Regions from separate parts of the Pantoea sp. B9002 genome, predicted to be linked through region 4. Evidence: predicted binding sites of a transcription regulator. Region 4 holds the regulator's gene; each other region holds the start of a gene.

Region 1 (3,611 bases), on a different contig from region 4:
GCTGGAGCGGCTGGTGAAGGCGAAGGTAATTACCGGCCACACTTTACGGAAGAAGCGCATTGGGTTGATACCGTTAACCGACAGCAGCAGCGCGTGCACGGCAAACATGATCGCCAGACCGAGATAAGAGGCCACCACGAAGCCACCCAGCTTGATGATGTCCTGCAGGTTGGAACCGGCCACCACTTTGGTCATCAGCGCCAGCACACCGTACGGCGTCAGCTTCATGATTAAACGTACCAGCTTCATCACCCAGGATTGCAGGGTATCGATCGCCACCAGTACGCGCTCGCCTTTTACCTTGTCATCTTTTAGCAGTTGCAGCGCCGCCACGCCGAGGAAGGCGGCGAAAATCACTACGCTGATGATCGAGGTTGGATTGGCGCCCGCCAGATCGGCAAACGGGTTTTTCGGAATGAAGGAGAGCAGCAGCTGCGGCGTGCTGAGATCAGCCACTTTGCCCACGTAGTTGCTCTGAATCGCGCTCAGACGTGCGGTTTCCTGCGCACCTTGCACCAGACCTTCAGCGCTCAGGCCAAACAGGCCGGTCACCAGCACGCCGACCAGCGCGGAGATTGCGGTGGTAAACAGCAGCACGCCAATGGTCAGCACGCTGATTTTACCCAGCGATGAGGCATTGTGCAGACGCGCGACCGCGCTCAGGATCGAGGCGAACACCAGCGGCATCACGATCATCTGCAACAGTTGCACGTAGCCGTTACCGACAATGTTGAACCAGCCAATCGACGCTTTCACGGTTGGGCTGTTTTCGCCATAGATGGTTTGCAGCGCCAGACCAAAGGCCACACCGAGAACCAAACCGGTCAGCACGCGCTTAGACAGGCTCCAGCTTTGGTTGCCAATGCGATTCAGCAGAATCAGCAGCGCAATAAACGCCACGATATTAATGATTAGGGGAAAATCCATGCTCAACTCCAGAGTGTGACGCGCCATCGTCTTGGGATGGCACGAAAAACAGTAAGTCCCCGTTAGGGAATATTTGGAATGTTATCAGTTCAGCGTGGGGCGGGCTTATACCCAAAAAGAATGTTTTATAACTTTATCGCTTGATTCGACCGGTTATTGACCGTTTTGACCATTAACCAACCGACCGACGCCATTTTGTAGCGTATTAAACAGTTGTTCCGGCCAGCCGTTGGCACCAAAAGAGGGCATGCCGGGCGGAAACCACAACGCATAACCGACCAGCGCCAGGCAAAGTGCTCGTTCCAGCTGGTTACCTTTCTGACTATTCAGGATCGGCAAGCGGAAGCGCCAGCGGCACGGCCACAGCAGCGGCACGCCGGCGGGTGTTAGCATATCGGCGACAATATGGCTGAGATAGCCGAGCGTCATGCCTTGCAGCACATCGGCGGGAAGAAACCAGTCGGCGGGCACATTGATCTGGAATAGCCACAAACTTACCGCCACCGCCAGCAAACTGTGGGTAAAACCGCGATGACCAAAGGCGCGGGCGATGGGATGCGACAGCCACCTTAAGCGCTGGCCTAACACGGATTTAGGGTGATCGATATCGGGCAGCAGGCAGGTTAACAGCGCAGCAGGCACTAAATGCCACCAGTCGGCGCTGGCCAGGACTGGCGTCAGCTCCGCGCGCTTGGCAAAAATGGCGCTGGCAATGGCAAAAATGATATGGCCTTCGGCCGTCATGATGAAACCTGGCTGCATAAAACTGTCGATGCATCCAGTATAGGGATTTATCCAGTGAATGAGAATGGTGACGCTGTAACGAAGCGTTAATATTTTTCACTTTCCCGCGTCACAATGACGCGGGAAAAGAACGGGTTAGCTTAGCGCGCTAACCATCCGCCATCGACGGCCAATGTATAGCCTTGTACATAATCGGAGGCGCTGGAGGCGAGGAACACGATCGGGCCCATCATGTCGTCCGGAATGCCCCAGCGACCCGATGGAATGCGGCCTAAAATCTCTTCGTTGCGTGACTCATCGCTGCGCAGCTGTTCCGTGTTATTGGTGGCCATGTAGCCCGGCGCAATGGCGTTAACGTTGATGCCGTGCTTCGCCCATTCGTTGGCCATCAAGCGGGTTAACCCCATCACCGCGCTTTTTGACGCGGTATAAGAAGGCACGCGAATGCCGCCCTGGAACGACAGCATCGAGGCGATATTGATGATCTTGCCGCCATTGCCTTGCGCGATAAACTGCCGCGCAACCTGCTGTGACAGGAAGAACAGGCTTTTGCTGTTGATGTTCATCACATCATCCCAATCCTGCTCGCTGAAGTTGAGCGCATCCTCGCGGCGAATGATGCCGGCGTTATTCACCAGAATGTCGATGCGACCGGCATGCGCCACCGCCTGTTCAACAATTTGCGGCACGATGGACGGTTTGGTCAGATCGGCCTGTATCGACCAAAAACGGCGGCCTAACGCCTCCACTTTGGCCTGCGTATCGTCCGGTCCGGCGCGATTGACGCCAATAATGTCACATCCTGCCTGCGCCAGACCCAGCGCCATGCCTTGTCCTAAACCGGTATTGCAGCCGGTGACCAGCGCGATTTTGCCTTCAAGATTAAATGCGTTGAGAATCATGATTCGCTCCTTGTTAGCGCAGCGCGCTGATGTTGACGTGGTCCATGTCATCAAATACCTGGTTTTCGCCCACCATGCCCCAGATAAAGGTATAGCGTTGCGTTCCCACGCCCGCGTGAATCGACCAGCTCGGTGAAATCACCGCCTGCTCGTTATGTACCAATAGATGACGCGTCTCCTGCGGCTGGCCCATCATGTGGAACACGGCGCTGTCGTCGGCCATATCGAAGTAGAAATAGACTTCCATGCGGCGTTCGTGGGTGTGACACGGCATGGTGTTCCACAAGTTGCCGTCATCGAGGCGGGTTAATCCCATGGTTAACTGGCAGGTTGGCAACACGTCGGGCACGATGAATTTGTTGATGGTGCGGCGGTTCGAGGTGGCGGCATCGCCGAGCGTGGCTTTCACTGCTTCGTCGAGGGTGATTTTTTTGTCCGGATAATGGGTGTGTGCCGGCGCACTGTTGTAGTAAAACTTCGCTGGGCGGCTGGCATCGCTACTGCGGAAAATCACGCTCTGCGCGCCTTGTCCGACATACAACGCTTCCTGCTGACCGATCTCCCAGGTTTTGCCATCCACTTCAATCAGTCCCGGCCCACCGATGTTGATCACGCCGAGCTCGCGGCGTTCGAGGAAGTAACTGACGCCCAGTTGCTTACCCACTTCATGGCCGATGGTCACCGATTTCTGCACCGGCATCACGCCACCGATAATGATGCGATCGATATGGCTGTAAGTGAGGGTGTAATTATCGGGGTCGAAAATCTTGTCGATCAGAAACTCACGGCGTAAACCGTCAGTGTCCAGGGTTTTGGCATGCTCGCTATGAATGCTTTGACGAATGTCCATCTCAGGCCTCTCAAGAGTCAAAGGAAGTGGTCCCGATGCGGGTCTTTGGGCATCTTAGGCAGGATGGGATGTGAATTCAATAAAAATGAAACAATGTTTTATTTATTTGTGTGCGCGATCAAGTTGCATAAAAAAGCCCGCGATAAGCGGGCTGCGGTTAACCGTGCAGATGTTCGGGTTTGAGCTGG
Region 2 (3,611 bases), on a different contig from region 4:
TTATCGGCGTAAAGAATCGCCCGGCCGTTGATGTTACGCGCGGCGCGACCAATGGTCTGAATCAGCGAACGCTCCGAACGCAGGAAGCCCTCTTTATCGGCATCGAGAATCGCCACCAGCGACACTTCCGGCATATCCAGACCTTCACGCAGCAAGTTGATGCCGACCAGCACATCAAATTCACCGAGGCGTAAATCGCGGATGATCTCCATACGTTCCACGGTATCGATATCCGAGTGCAGATAACGCACCTTCTCGCCGTGTTCCACAAGGTATTCGGTGAGATCTTCCGCCATGCGCTTAGTCAGTACGGTAACCAGCACGCGCTCGTTAATCTCCACACGCTTGCGGATTTCCGACAGCAAATCGTCGACCTGCGTCGCCACCGGGCGCACTTCGAGGATCGGATCGAGCAAGCCGGTTGGACGCACCAGCTGATCGATCACTTCGCTGCCCGATTTTTCCAGCTCGTAGTTGCCCGGCGTGGCCGACACATAAATGGTTTGCGGTGCTGCTGCTTCAAACTCTTCAAACTTCATCGGGCGGTTATCCAGCGCCGACGGCAGGCGGAAACCGTATTCCACCAGCGTCTCTTTACGCGCGCGGTCACCGCGATACATGCCGCCAATTTGCGGAATGGTGACGTGCGATTCGTCGACCACCAGCAAGCCATCCGCCGGTAAATAGTCGAACAAGGTTGGCGGCGGCTCGCCCGGTCCGCGCCCGGAGAGATAGCGCGAGTAGTTTTCGATGCCGGAGCAGTAACCCAACTCGTTCATCATCTCGAGATCGAACTGCGTACGCTGGGAAATACGCTGCTCTTCCAGCAGCTTATTGTTCTCCAGCAGCACTTTGCGGCGCACCACCAGCTCATCTTTGATCTCTTCCATCGCCTTAAGGATGCGCTCACGCGGCGTTACGTAGTGCGTTTTCGGGTAGACGGTAAAGCGCGGGATCACCGAATCAATCTGGCCGGTGAGCGGATCAAACAGCGACAGCCGCTCAACTTCTTCATCAAACAGCTCAATACGCAGCGCAATGTCGTCCGATTCCGCCGGGAACACATCAATCACTTCGCCGCGTACGCGGAAGGTGCCGCGCTGGAAGGCCTGATCGTTGCGGCTATATTGCAGTTCCGCCAGGCGGCGCAGAATGCTGCGCTGATCGATAATCATGCCGCGCGTCAGATGCAGCATCATTTTCAAGTAGAGATCGGGATCGCCCAAACCGTAGATCGCCGAAACCGAGGCCACTACGATGACATCGCGGCGCTCCAGCAGCGCTTTGGTCGCCGACAGACGCATCTGCTCAATGTGCTCATTCACCGAGGCATCTTTCTCGATAAAGGTGTCAGAACTCGGCACATAGGCTTCAGGCTGGTAGTAATCGTAATAAGAGACGAAAAACTCCACCGCGTTATCCGGGAAGAACTCCTTCATTTCACCGTAGAGCTGCGCCGCCAGCGTTTTGTTCGGCGCCAGCACCATTGTCGGTCGGTTGAGATCGGCAATCACGTTCGCCACGGTAAAGGTTTTACCTGAGCCCGTAACGCCCAACAGCGTTTGATGCGCGAGTCCATCTTCCAGTCCCTCTTCGAGACGGCGAATCGCCTCAGGTTGATCCCCTGAAGGCTTGAAAGCGGAGTTGAGTTTAAAGGCTTTGCTCATGTTTTAGCGGTTCCAGCAGATGAAGTCGGCGGGCAGGCTGCTAATTCTACTCTGCTATGGCGAATTTGCCAGAAAAAAATACTGGACATAATTACAGTAACATTGCACGATAATGGCACCTGACGGCGATTCTCTTCAGTGCAATTTAAGCGGCAGGCGGCAAGTTGTTGTTGCGCAATGTTATCCCCAGGCGGAGGACGCTTTTAACATTTGTCAATAGAGTGTCATTAAATTGCAGTCCGATGACAAGGCAGATAATTCGCATGCTTGATTTTAACTAACCTGCTGTTTTAATTCACATTGACTCAAAAGCCCAGTTTCTCATCATAATGTATGAAGGCCGCGAATTTACTCGCTTGCACACGGTTTTCAGTCGCTAATGCACAAGGTTATCCACAGTAATGGTGGATAAGTGAATCCAGCCCCGAGCCCATCGGCTGTGTATAATTTTCTCCCGCCCATTCTTAAGCGTGAAAAAAAATTTTTTCGCATTTATTTTTCCCGCTCTGCGTGTCGCATTAACCCTTCTTTTTACCTATTTACCTTGCCGTCCCCGGAGAAAAGCCAGGCGTTAAGGCCATTTATTTCCCCGGTTATTGCCTTACGAACGATCAAATGCACCAGAAACGTTAAGCAGTCAGCACCGTCAAAGTGCAGTCGATTTATCACCGCCGGCAATTGTTAAGCATTTCTCAACTTTTAGCCGCTGATTTGTCAGGTTTCAGCCGCAGATGCGCCTGAATTCCTAACCTGGCCTGGGAATTGCAATGTTAACGCTATGGAGTGACGAGTCCATATCGGCGCTTGCCGACGACAGCGGTGTCCATCAATCGTGCACGACTGTATGCCAGACGACACAGAGCGGGAGCATTCAGGCTAATAATCTGGAAGGAGTATGTCAGATGCTGAGTTTACGTTCGGTGAATCAGTTTTACGGTCAAAATCACATTCTGTGGGATGTGGATCTCGATCTGCCGCCGGGCACGTGCACCGGCGTGCTGGGCAGTCCCGGCATGGGCAAAACCACGTTGGTGAACTGCATTATGGGCCGCCTGCCGATTAACAGCGGCTCGATGACCTGGCAGGAAGATGGCGCGCCGCCGGAAGATTTGCTGCTGCAACCGGCCGAGCTGCGCGCGCGCACCGGCATTGGTTATGTGCCGCAAGGACGGCATATTTTCTCGCAGATGAGCGTGGAGGATAACCTGCTGATCGCCCTGATGGCGGCGCAGGACGATCGTAGCCGCGCCATTCCGGAAATGGTGTTTGACCTGTTCCCGGCGCTCTATTCGTTGCGCCATCAGCGCAGCGGCGAGTTGCCGATGGAACAGCAGCAACATTTGGCCCTGGCGCGCGCGCTGGTGCTGCAACCCAAGCTGGTGATTCTGGATGAACCGACGGAAGGGATGTCGCCGTGGCTGGAAGAGGAGATGGGCAATCTGATTCGTCGGTTAAACCGTGAGTATGGTTTAACCATTTTGCTGCTGGAGCAGCACGTCTCGTTTATTCGTCGCGTCGCCGATTATTTCCTGCTGCTGCATCGCGGACGCAATGTGGCGCACGGCAAAGTGGCGCAGTTGGATGATTTGACGGTGAATAAGTGGCTGACCGCGACGTGACGATGTAGCCAGGTCGCCATGAATGGCGACCATACGGTGCGTGATGTGGTTTTGTAGGGTCGCCATTTATGGCGACCTGGTTTATTGCGGCAACGTCAAATAACGCCCACATTCGGCCTGCTCGGTCTCATCGCTAAGGTGCGGAATCTCACCGAGGAACGGCGCATCAATCCGCTGACGCAGCGTAGCCATATACTCCTGATGGCGTTTGCCCGGCGGCTGAATATCATTGGCAATCCAGCCTGCAAGCCGCAATCCGCGCGCTTTAACCGCTTCGGCGGTGAGCATTGCATGATTGATGCAGCCTAACTTCACGCCCACCACC
Region 3 (3,611 bases), on a different contig from region 4:
GTTGCGTACTGGCAAAGTGCTTGCTGCATGGCAAACTTCGTTGTGATGCGTTCACCAAAGCTACGACTACAAACGATTTGCTGCTTGGCTAGAGGAAGCTCTTCCAAAGGTATGCAGGATTCGCCGTTAAGCTCTCGCACAGTACGCTCCAGAACAACGCTGAAGTTGTCACGGATGAATTTAGGATGAGCGCGTGAGAGATGGAGCGCGGTTTCAATCCCCAGCAGATTAAGTCTTTTAGCTATTCGTCGGCCAACTCCCCAAATCTCCTCAACAGGCTGATTTTTTAAAAGAGTAGTGGTGCGCTTTGGATTGCTGGGCGTTAGCGCCAGTACTCCGCGGAATTGTTTCCACTCTTTACTTGCCCATTGAGCCGATTTGGCCAGTGTTTTTGTGGGGCCCATACCCACGCCTACGGTTAGTCCCGTAGTATCAAGTACGTGTTTACGCAGACGTCGGCCGAAATCTTCAAAGTTTTCGCACCCGTCTATGCCCGTCAGATCCAGAAACATTTCATCAATACTGTATTGCTCAACCCTTGGTGTGATCTCTTCAAGAGCGGTCATTACACGCTGAGACATCGAGTGGTAAAGGGCATAGTTGCTACTGAAAACATAAATCTTTTCGGGGTATTCTTGCGCCTTAATCTGAAACCACGGTGCGCCCATTTTGACGTATTTTTTTGCTGTGGCACTTCGGGCGATAACACATCCATCATTATTACTAAGAACGACAACGGGTTTACCGCGTAAGTCTGGACGAAAGAGAGCCTCGCAGCTGGCATAAAATGAGTTAACATCCGCCAATCCAAACATTGGCATGTTTACCTCCTACGGGCTCTTGTGCTGCTAAAAAACCAGGTAACAACGCCAAGAAGCTGTAGTTCATCTGGATAGATCGCGGAGTAAGCCGGATTCATCGGCAATAGTGCCAGGCGAGGGTGTAACTGCAAACGCTTAACAGTGAACTCTCCAGCGACTTCGGCAATAACGATATCGTTATGGTTAGCTTCTTCAGCGCGATCGACAACCATGACGTCGCCATCAAATAATCCAAGCTCCTCCATACTGCTGCCACTGGCACGTACAAAGAAAGTGGAAGCACGCCGACGTATACATAACTCATTGAGATCGAGTTCCGACTCAACATAGTCCTGAGCAGGGGAGGGAAATCCTGCTGAACAAGCGTCAGCAAACAAGGGGATTTTCAGCGGTGGACTATAGTTTGGTGCCCAGAGAAACGTTAATCCGCTCGCGTAAGTGGCCGGTTTCATAGCTCGGCACTCCGATATAAAGTCCTAAAAATCATTGCTGTTGTGTGCTTGTCGTACATAAAAGGCCCTCCCAAATAACACTGTTTATATGTACAGTATTAAGGATGGGAGTTTATCTGGCAAGAGGAGTGATGCGGTAGAAAGTCTGATGAGTACGCAGATCGCTGATGGTAGTGATCTTTTTTTTACATTTCGATATGTGGTATCTGCTTGGCCAATGATTATCTCCTGTAAGTTAGGCTAGACCGTGACCGTTCTAAGGAACAGCGCAGTAGGATCAGGAAAGTATCCGGAGTTAAAAAGTCTATTTTTTAAAGGGTGGTGAGCAATTGCGGGACACACGAATCGGGGCAGGGGAGTAGCAGCCAACGAGAAATCGGCGCTGTTCGGTTTCGTGACCTCCGGCAGGAAGGGCAGGCTACAGAACATGCCTTCGCAACAGGGGCGGCTTTCGTCGCACTCACTATAGGTTTGATGGTGGCAGTTGATTTTCTTTTCCTGAAATAATCGTCTAAGTACAAAACCACCTTTGTGTGTTCTTGTGATGCCTCCCTTACGCAGATCCTGCTGCGGGCGTACCCTGATGGAATATTAGCGTCCAGACATCTTCTGATGAGCGAACCCAGCATGACGCGCGTAGTGAAGCTTTGGCGCCGTTACTCTCAAATGTTCTGTAGTGCAGTATCGCGCTGCACTCTGTCGTGGTTATGAGCTGAAAGTCATCGCTGATAATGATAGGGGCAACTCTTTCCTGGACTAGCGATGCTAACGTCTCAGCACGATTAACCGATATTCCCGAGCGTGTGATTTCACAAAAATCAGGATGAAGTCGTTGTTCTAACCAGTTGCGATCATGACGTTTCTCACCATGAAAGCTGCATTCCAGGGCTTTCAGCTTATCCAGTAGCATTTTCTCATCCTCTTAGCTTTAAATCTAAACCGTCTAGCTTGGAAACTTTTCATCATCAGTGCTCAGCATCAGTGCGATTGATGTGAAGGATGATGCCCACCATAGAGTTGAGTTCATTCTCAGGATAGTGTTCGCGCATACCCATTAACAGTACATCATCAGTCCATTCGCTCTGTTTATCTTGATATGTGGCGACTGATGATAACGACATGCTTTTAACTTCAGTCACTATTACCAAAGCCGTCTAGGAGCTGTCTGAGGCATTTACGTGAAGCATTGGGCCAGGGATAACTCCTTGTCATGCCATCTTATGGTACGAGATTTCAATCCTGATCGAACGTCAGAAAGCAGGCGTGGAACGAGTGGAGGGCGCTGCATCAATCCTCGGTCAATGATCTGTGTGGGTCACTCATTGTAGTGCTTTGAGACGTATTTATAAGTTATGCCTATCAGCGAGATAATTAGCACGATCACAATACCAGAATTTATTGTTAATATTGCAATGGTAACAATGGTTATTATTATTCCATCGAAAGCGAACAAGCTTTCAACCATACACACTAAGGAATATGACCATGAAAACTATCAAAGCAATGTCTATCGCCGCTGTAGCCGCTCTTTCACTGATGTCAGCAGCGAGCTTCGCGCAAAGCGTTACAGCTACTTCCCTGACACTTGATGGTGCTGAAGCGAAAATCGCTGCACAGGCTCAGCAGCAGGGTCAGCAGTACAAAATTCTTGAAGCCAGCAACGGCAACGTTGTTCACATGACCGCTGAGCTTTATAAATAACAGATGGTCGCAAAAGGAAGTGCCGGAAGAGGTCGCCCTATGGGCGGCCTTTTTCGCATCTTAACTAGCTTAAATGTCTTACTAAGCGTTATAGCCGGAATATGACAACCTCAGGATTCGTGACATAAAATAAGAATGTTGAATCGTGTAAAGTTCAAAGGGCTTATAAAACTCAAGCTGAGTGTTAAGCAACCCGTTTAATCTGTTGAAGTAATGGCATTTTAACACTCCAACGACTCCCAATCTTCACAGCAGCAGCGCGTTATTCGCCACTTAAAACACTGTATCGTCAGTTTTCTGGATAAGCTCCTTTCCCTGATTTTTGGGGCTGCCGACTTTGGCGGTCACAGGGTGCCATAGGAAACTGTTTTCAGGCAGGGCTGCCTTTTTTGCAATCAACTCTGCTTCTTTGGAAGAAGTGTCCGAGCTTAACCATTCTCTGACGGCATCAGCAGTAAGCACCAGAGGTCTTCGGTCATGAATATCCACCATGCCCTCATTACTTGAGGCGGTTACGATCAGAAATCCTTCATGGCCGTGCGGGTTATCAAAGGGATCTTTACCGATGGCAGCGAAGAACAGGGGCTCATGGCTTTAGTGGTGAATAAAATAGGGCTGCTTTTTGTTTCCGCTTCGT
Region 4 (3,611 bases):
CAGCCACAGCGTCAGCCCACGTAACGCCAGGAACACCGTCACCGCCAGCCATAAACCGTGATTACCGAGCCACGGCAGCGTGAGCAGCGATAGACCGTAGCCGATCGCCGCCATCACCATGCTGTTACGCATCTCACGCCCGCGCGTCGCGCCGATAAACATGCCATCCAGCAGATAGCACCAGACGCCAACCAGCGGCAGAATCACCTGCCAAATCAGATAGCGGTCAGCCATGTCACGTAGCGCTTCCAGTGACGTCAGCATTGCCACAATCTGCGGACCGGTAAACGCGTAAATCAGCGCAAAGATGGCGGCGACGAAGCAAGCCTGCCGACAGGCCGCATGCCAAATCAGCAACAGTCGGCTGCGATCTTTTGCGCCAACCGCTTCACCCGAGCAGGCTTCAACCGCGTAGGCAAAACCATCCAGCGCGTATGCGGTGAAAGTGAGGAACATCAGCAGCACCGCATTGACCGCCACCACATCCGGGCCAATGCGTGCGCCAAGAATGGTGAGCGACGCGAAGCAGATTTGCAGCATCAAAGAGCGCAGCATAATGTCGCGATTGAGGCGGAATAGCCGCGCCGCATCGCCGCGCCAGCTGCTTTTTAGCATTGCGAAGTGGATACCGCGCATTTTCAGCACACGCGCCACCATCCACAAACCCACGCCCAGCGTGACATATTCTGCCAGCGCGGTAGCCGCCGCCGCTCCAGCCACACCCCAATGCAGTTTGAGCACGAACAGCAGATCAAGCAGGATATTCACCAGATTGCCGATGATCAGCAGCACCATCGGTGCCCGCGCGTACTGCACGCCCAGCAGCCAGCCCAGAATCACCAAATTGGCCAAGGTTGCCGGCGCACTCAGCCAGCGAATCTCAATGAATATTTTTGCCTGCTGCTGCACTTCCGGGCTGCCACCCATCAAAGCTGCCGCCAGGCTGCTGACCGGCGTTCGCAGCACCATAAACAGCACACCAAAAACCAGTGCAATCAGTAGCGGTTGGGTTAAGGCGCGCGCCAGCGCAGTTTTGTCATTGGCACCAAATGCCTGAGCGGTGAGTCCGGTGGTGCTCATACGCAGGAACAGCAGAAGCATAAAGATGAAGCTGGTTGCGGTTGTGCCCACGGCGACGCCACCGAGGTAGATCGGGCTATCGAGATGACCAATAACGGCGGTATCCACCACGCCCAGTAATGGGACGGTGATATTTGACAGGATCATCGGCAGCGCTAGCCGCCAGAGTGTTTTATCTGAAGAGGAAAACAGCTGCATCAGCCCATTCCGTTGTGTGCGGTAATCAGCGTAATGGCGCCAGCGTGAGCCGCAGAAAGAGTCACAGAGAAGTAAAACAGCAGACTGCGGTCAGCGCAAACACGCACCGCCGCAGTTGAGGAGGATCAGAAACTGATCAGAGCCACTCGCCGTTGCGCACAATCCCGACAGCTAAACCTTCAACGGTTAGCGACTGCTCACGTGTATCAACAACAATCGGCTGGAAATCGGTGTTTTCCGGCAGCAGATGCACAATCGCGCCCTGCTTTTTCCAGCGTTTAACCGTGACTTCATCATCAATGCGCGCCACGACAACCTGGCCGTTACGCACTTCCTGCGTTTTATGTACCGCTAACAGATCACCATCCATAATGCCGATATCTTTCATCGACATGCCGCTCACGCGCAGCAGGAAATCGGCGCTCGGTTTGAAGAGATTAGCATCCACCTGATAGTGGGCTTCGATGTGTTCCTGTGCCAGCAAAGGTTCACCGGCAGCGACGCGGCCAATCAGTGGCAGCCCTTCGCTCGGTTCTTCTTCCATCAGCAAACGAATCCCGCGCGATGCGCCGGAAACAATTTCAATTACGCCTTTACGCGCCAGCGCTTTCAGATGCTCTTCAGCAGCATTGGGCGAGCGAAAACCCAGTTGCGCAGCAATTTCCGCACGCGTTGGCGGCATGCCCGTCTGGTTAATATGGTCGCGAATCAGGTCATAGACCTGTTGCTGCCGTGCAGTTAACGCTTTCATCCCGCCCCCTGGTTGTTTATACAGTCGCTGTGAGTATATACAGGTATTCGCGAAATGAAAACCGTAACAGAGGGAAAAATCAGCGGTTTGATGAATCTGGAATCCCTATCTCAAATGCGTCCAGAGCAGCGCGATCCAGACGAACAGAGCCAGTAAGATAGTCAACAATACGGCAGCCGAACCCATATCTTTGGCGCGGCCCGCGAGCGGATGTTGCTCCTGCCCGATGCGGTCCACCACCGCTTCGATAGCGCTATTAAGGATCTCAACGATGATAACCAGCACTACCGAGCCAATCATCAGGATGCGGGAAATGGTATCTACATCCAGCCAGCAAGCCACGAGAATGGCCACCAGCCCGGCAATGGCTTCCTGCCGAAATGCGGCTTCGTGCTGCCATGCGGCACGCAGGCCCTGCCAGGAATAACCGGCGGCTTTCACTATTCTTACTAAACCGGTGACGTTATTTGCCATGTCTATGGAACCCTTGAACTATTTTGACGTCAATGTGTGGGCAGTATGAGGCGGCAGAGCCACAGACCTTCGCTGCGCTTTCTGGTATGCTTGCCGCGCTTTGCTAACAAGAGGCTTAAAGTTGTCTATGTCAGGTTGGCGTAAACTCTATTACAAATTATTGAATTTACCACTCTCTATTTTGGTAAAAAGTAAGGTCATTCCGACCGATCCTGTCTCTGAACACGGGATCGATCCGACACGTCCGGTGATGTATGTTTTGCCTTATGATTCAAAGGCTGACCTGCTCACACTGCGTGCTCAATGCCTGAAACATGATCTGCCCGATCCGCTGGCTCCGCTGGAGATCGATGGCACCTTGCTGCCGCGCCACGTGTTTATTCACGATGGCCCACGCGTCATTCCCTATTTCGTGGCCAATCCCGAATCGGTGAAGCTGTTCCACGATTATCTGGATTTGCACCGCAGCAACCCGCAACTCGATGTGCAAATGCTGCCGGTCGCGGTGATGTTTGGTCGCGCGCCGGGACGTGAAACATCCGGTGAATCCACGCCGCATCTGCGCGTGCTCAATGGCGTGCAGAAGTTCTTCGCCATTTTGTGGCACGGCCGCGACAGCTTTGTGCGCTTCTCGCAAACCGTTTCGTTGCGCCAGATGGCGACCGAACACGGCACCGATAAGTCGATTGCACAGAAGCTGGCTCGCGTGGCGCGTATTCACTTTGCCCGCCAACGTCTGGCCGCTGTCGGTCCGCGTCTGCCTGCGCGTCAGGATCTCTTCAACAAGCTGTTACAATCCAAAGCGATTGAAAAAGCAGTAGAAGATGAAGCGCGCAGCAAAAAGATTTCGCATGAGAAAGCCCAGCAGAACGCCATTGAAATGATGGAAGAAGTGGCGGCGAACTTCTCGTACGAAGCGATTAAAGTCACTGACCGCGTGATGGGCTGGCTGTGGAGCCGCTTGTATCAGGGCATCAACGTTCATGGCGGTGAGCGCGTGCGTCAGCTGGCGCAGGATGGTCATGAGATTGTCTATGTGCCCTGCCACCGCAGCCACATGGATTATCTGCTGCTCTCCTACGTGCTTTATCATCAAGGCCTGGTGCCG

Evidence for each region. The regulator LexA, encoded in region 4, represses DNA repair genes until DNA is damaged. The targets are predictions, from matches to a motif close to TNCTGTATGTACATACAGNA.
Region 1: HX773_RS11330 (metal-dependent hydrolase) is a predicted target of LexA. The motif match lies at 1,692-1,711, and genes of this name have one in related genera.
Region 2: uvrB (excinuclease ABC subunit UvrB) is a predicted target of LexA. The motif match lies at 1,747-1,766, and genes of this name have one in related genera.
Region 3: umuD (translesion error-prone DNA polymerase V autoproteolytic subunit) is a predicted target of LexA. The motif match lies at 1,352-1,371, and genes of this name have one in related genera.

The regions. Positions count from the first base shown of each region.
Region 1 covers NZ_JACAPA010000017.1:62,822-66,432, reverse strand. Annotated here, with positions in the region: gene HX773_RS11335 (L-cystine transporter) at 1-927, opposite strand, end outside; gene HX773_RS11330 (metal-dependent hydrolase) at 1,081-1,671, opposite strand; gene kduD (2-dehydro-3-deoxy-D-gluconate 5-dehydrogenase KduD) at 1,812-2,573, opposite strand; gene kduI (5-dehydro-4-deoxy-D-glucuronate isomerase) at 2,587-3,423, opposite strand; gene hxpB (hexitol phosphatase HxpB) at 3,581-3,611, opposite strand, start outside.
Region 2 covers NZ_JACAPA010000009.1:312,338-315,948, forward strand. Annotated here, with positions in the region: gene uvrB (excinuclease ABC subunit UvrB) at 1-1,667, opposite strand, end outside; gene HX773_RS07175 (ABC transporter ATP-binding protein) at 2,570-3,286, shown strand; gene bioD (dethiobiotin synthase) at 3,368-3,611, opposite strand, start outside.
Region 3 covers NZ_JACAPA010000048.1:57,317-60,927, forward strand. Annotated here, with positions in the region: gene umuC (translesion error-prone DNA polymerase V subunit UmuC) at 1-815, opposite strand, end outside; gene umuD (translesion error-prone DNA polymerase V autoproteolytic subunit) at 824-1,273, opposite strand; gene HX773_RS21365 (YdgH/BhsA/McbA-like domain containing protein) at 2,759-2,974, shown strand; partial or broken gene HX773_RS21370 (SOS response-associated peptidase family protein) at 3,248-3,611, opposite strand, start outside.
Region 4 covers NZ_JACAPA010000002.1:38,354-41,964, reverse strand. Annotated here, with positions in the region: gene dinF (MATE family efflux transporter DinF) at 1-1,278, opposite strand, end outside; gene lexA (transcriptional repressor LexA) at 1,415-2,029, opposite strand; gene HX773_RS00910 (diacylglycerol kinase) at 2,135-2,503, opposite strand; gene plsB (glycerol-3-phosphate 1-O-acyltransferase PlsB) at 2,631-3,611, shown strand, end outside.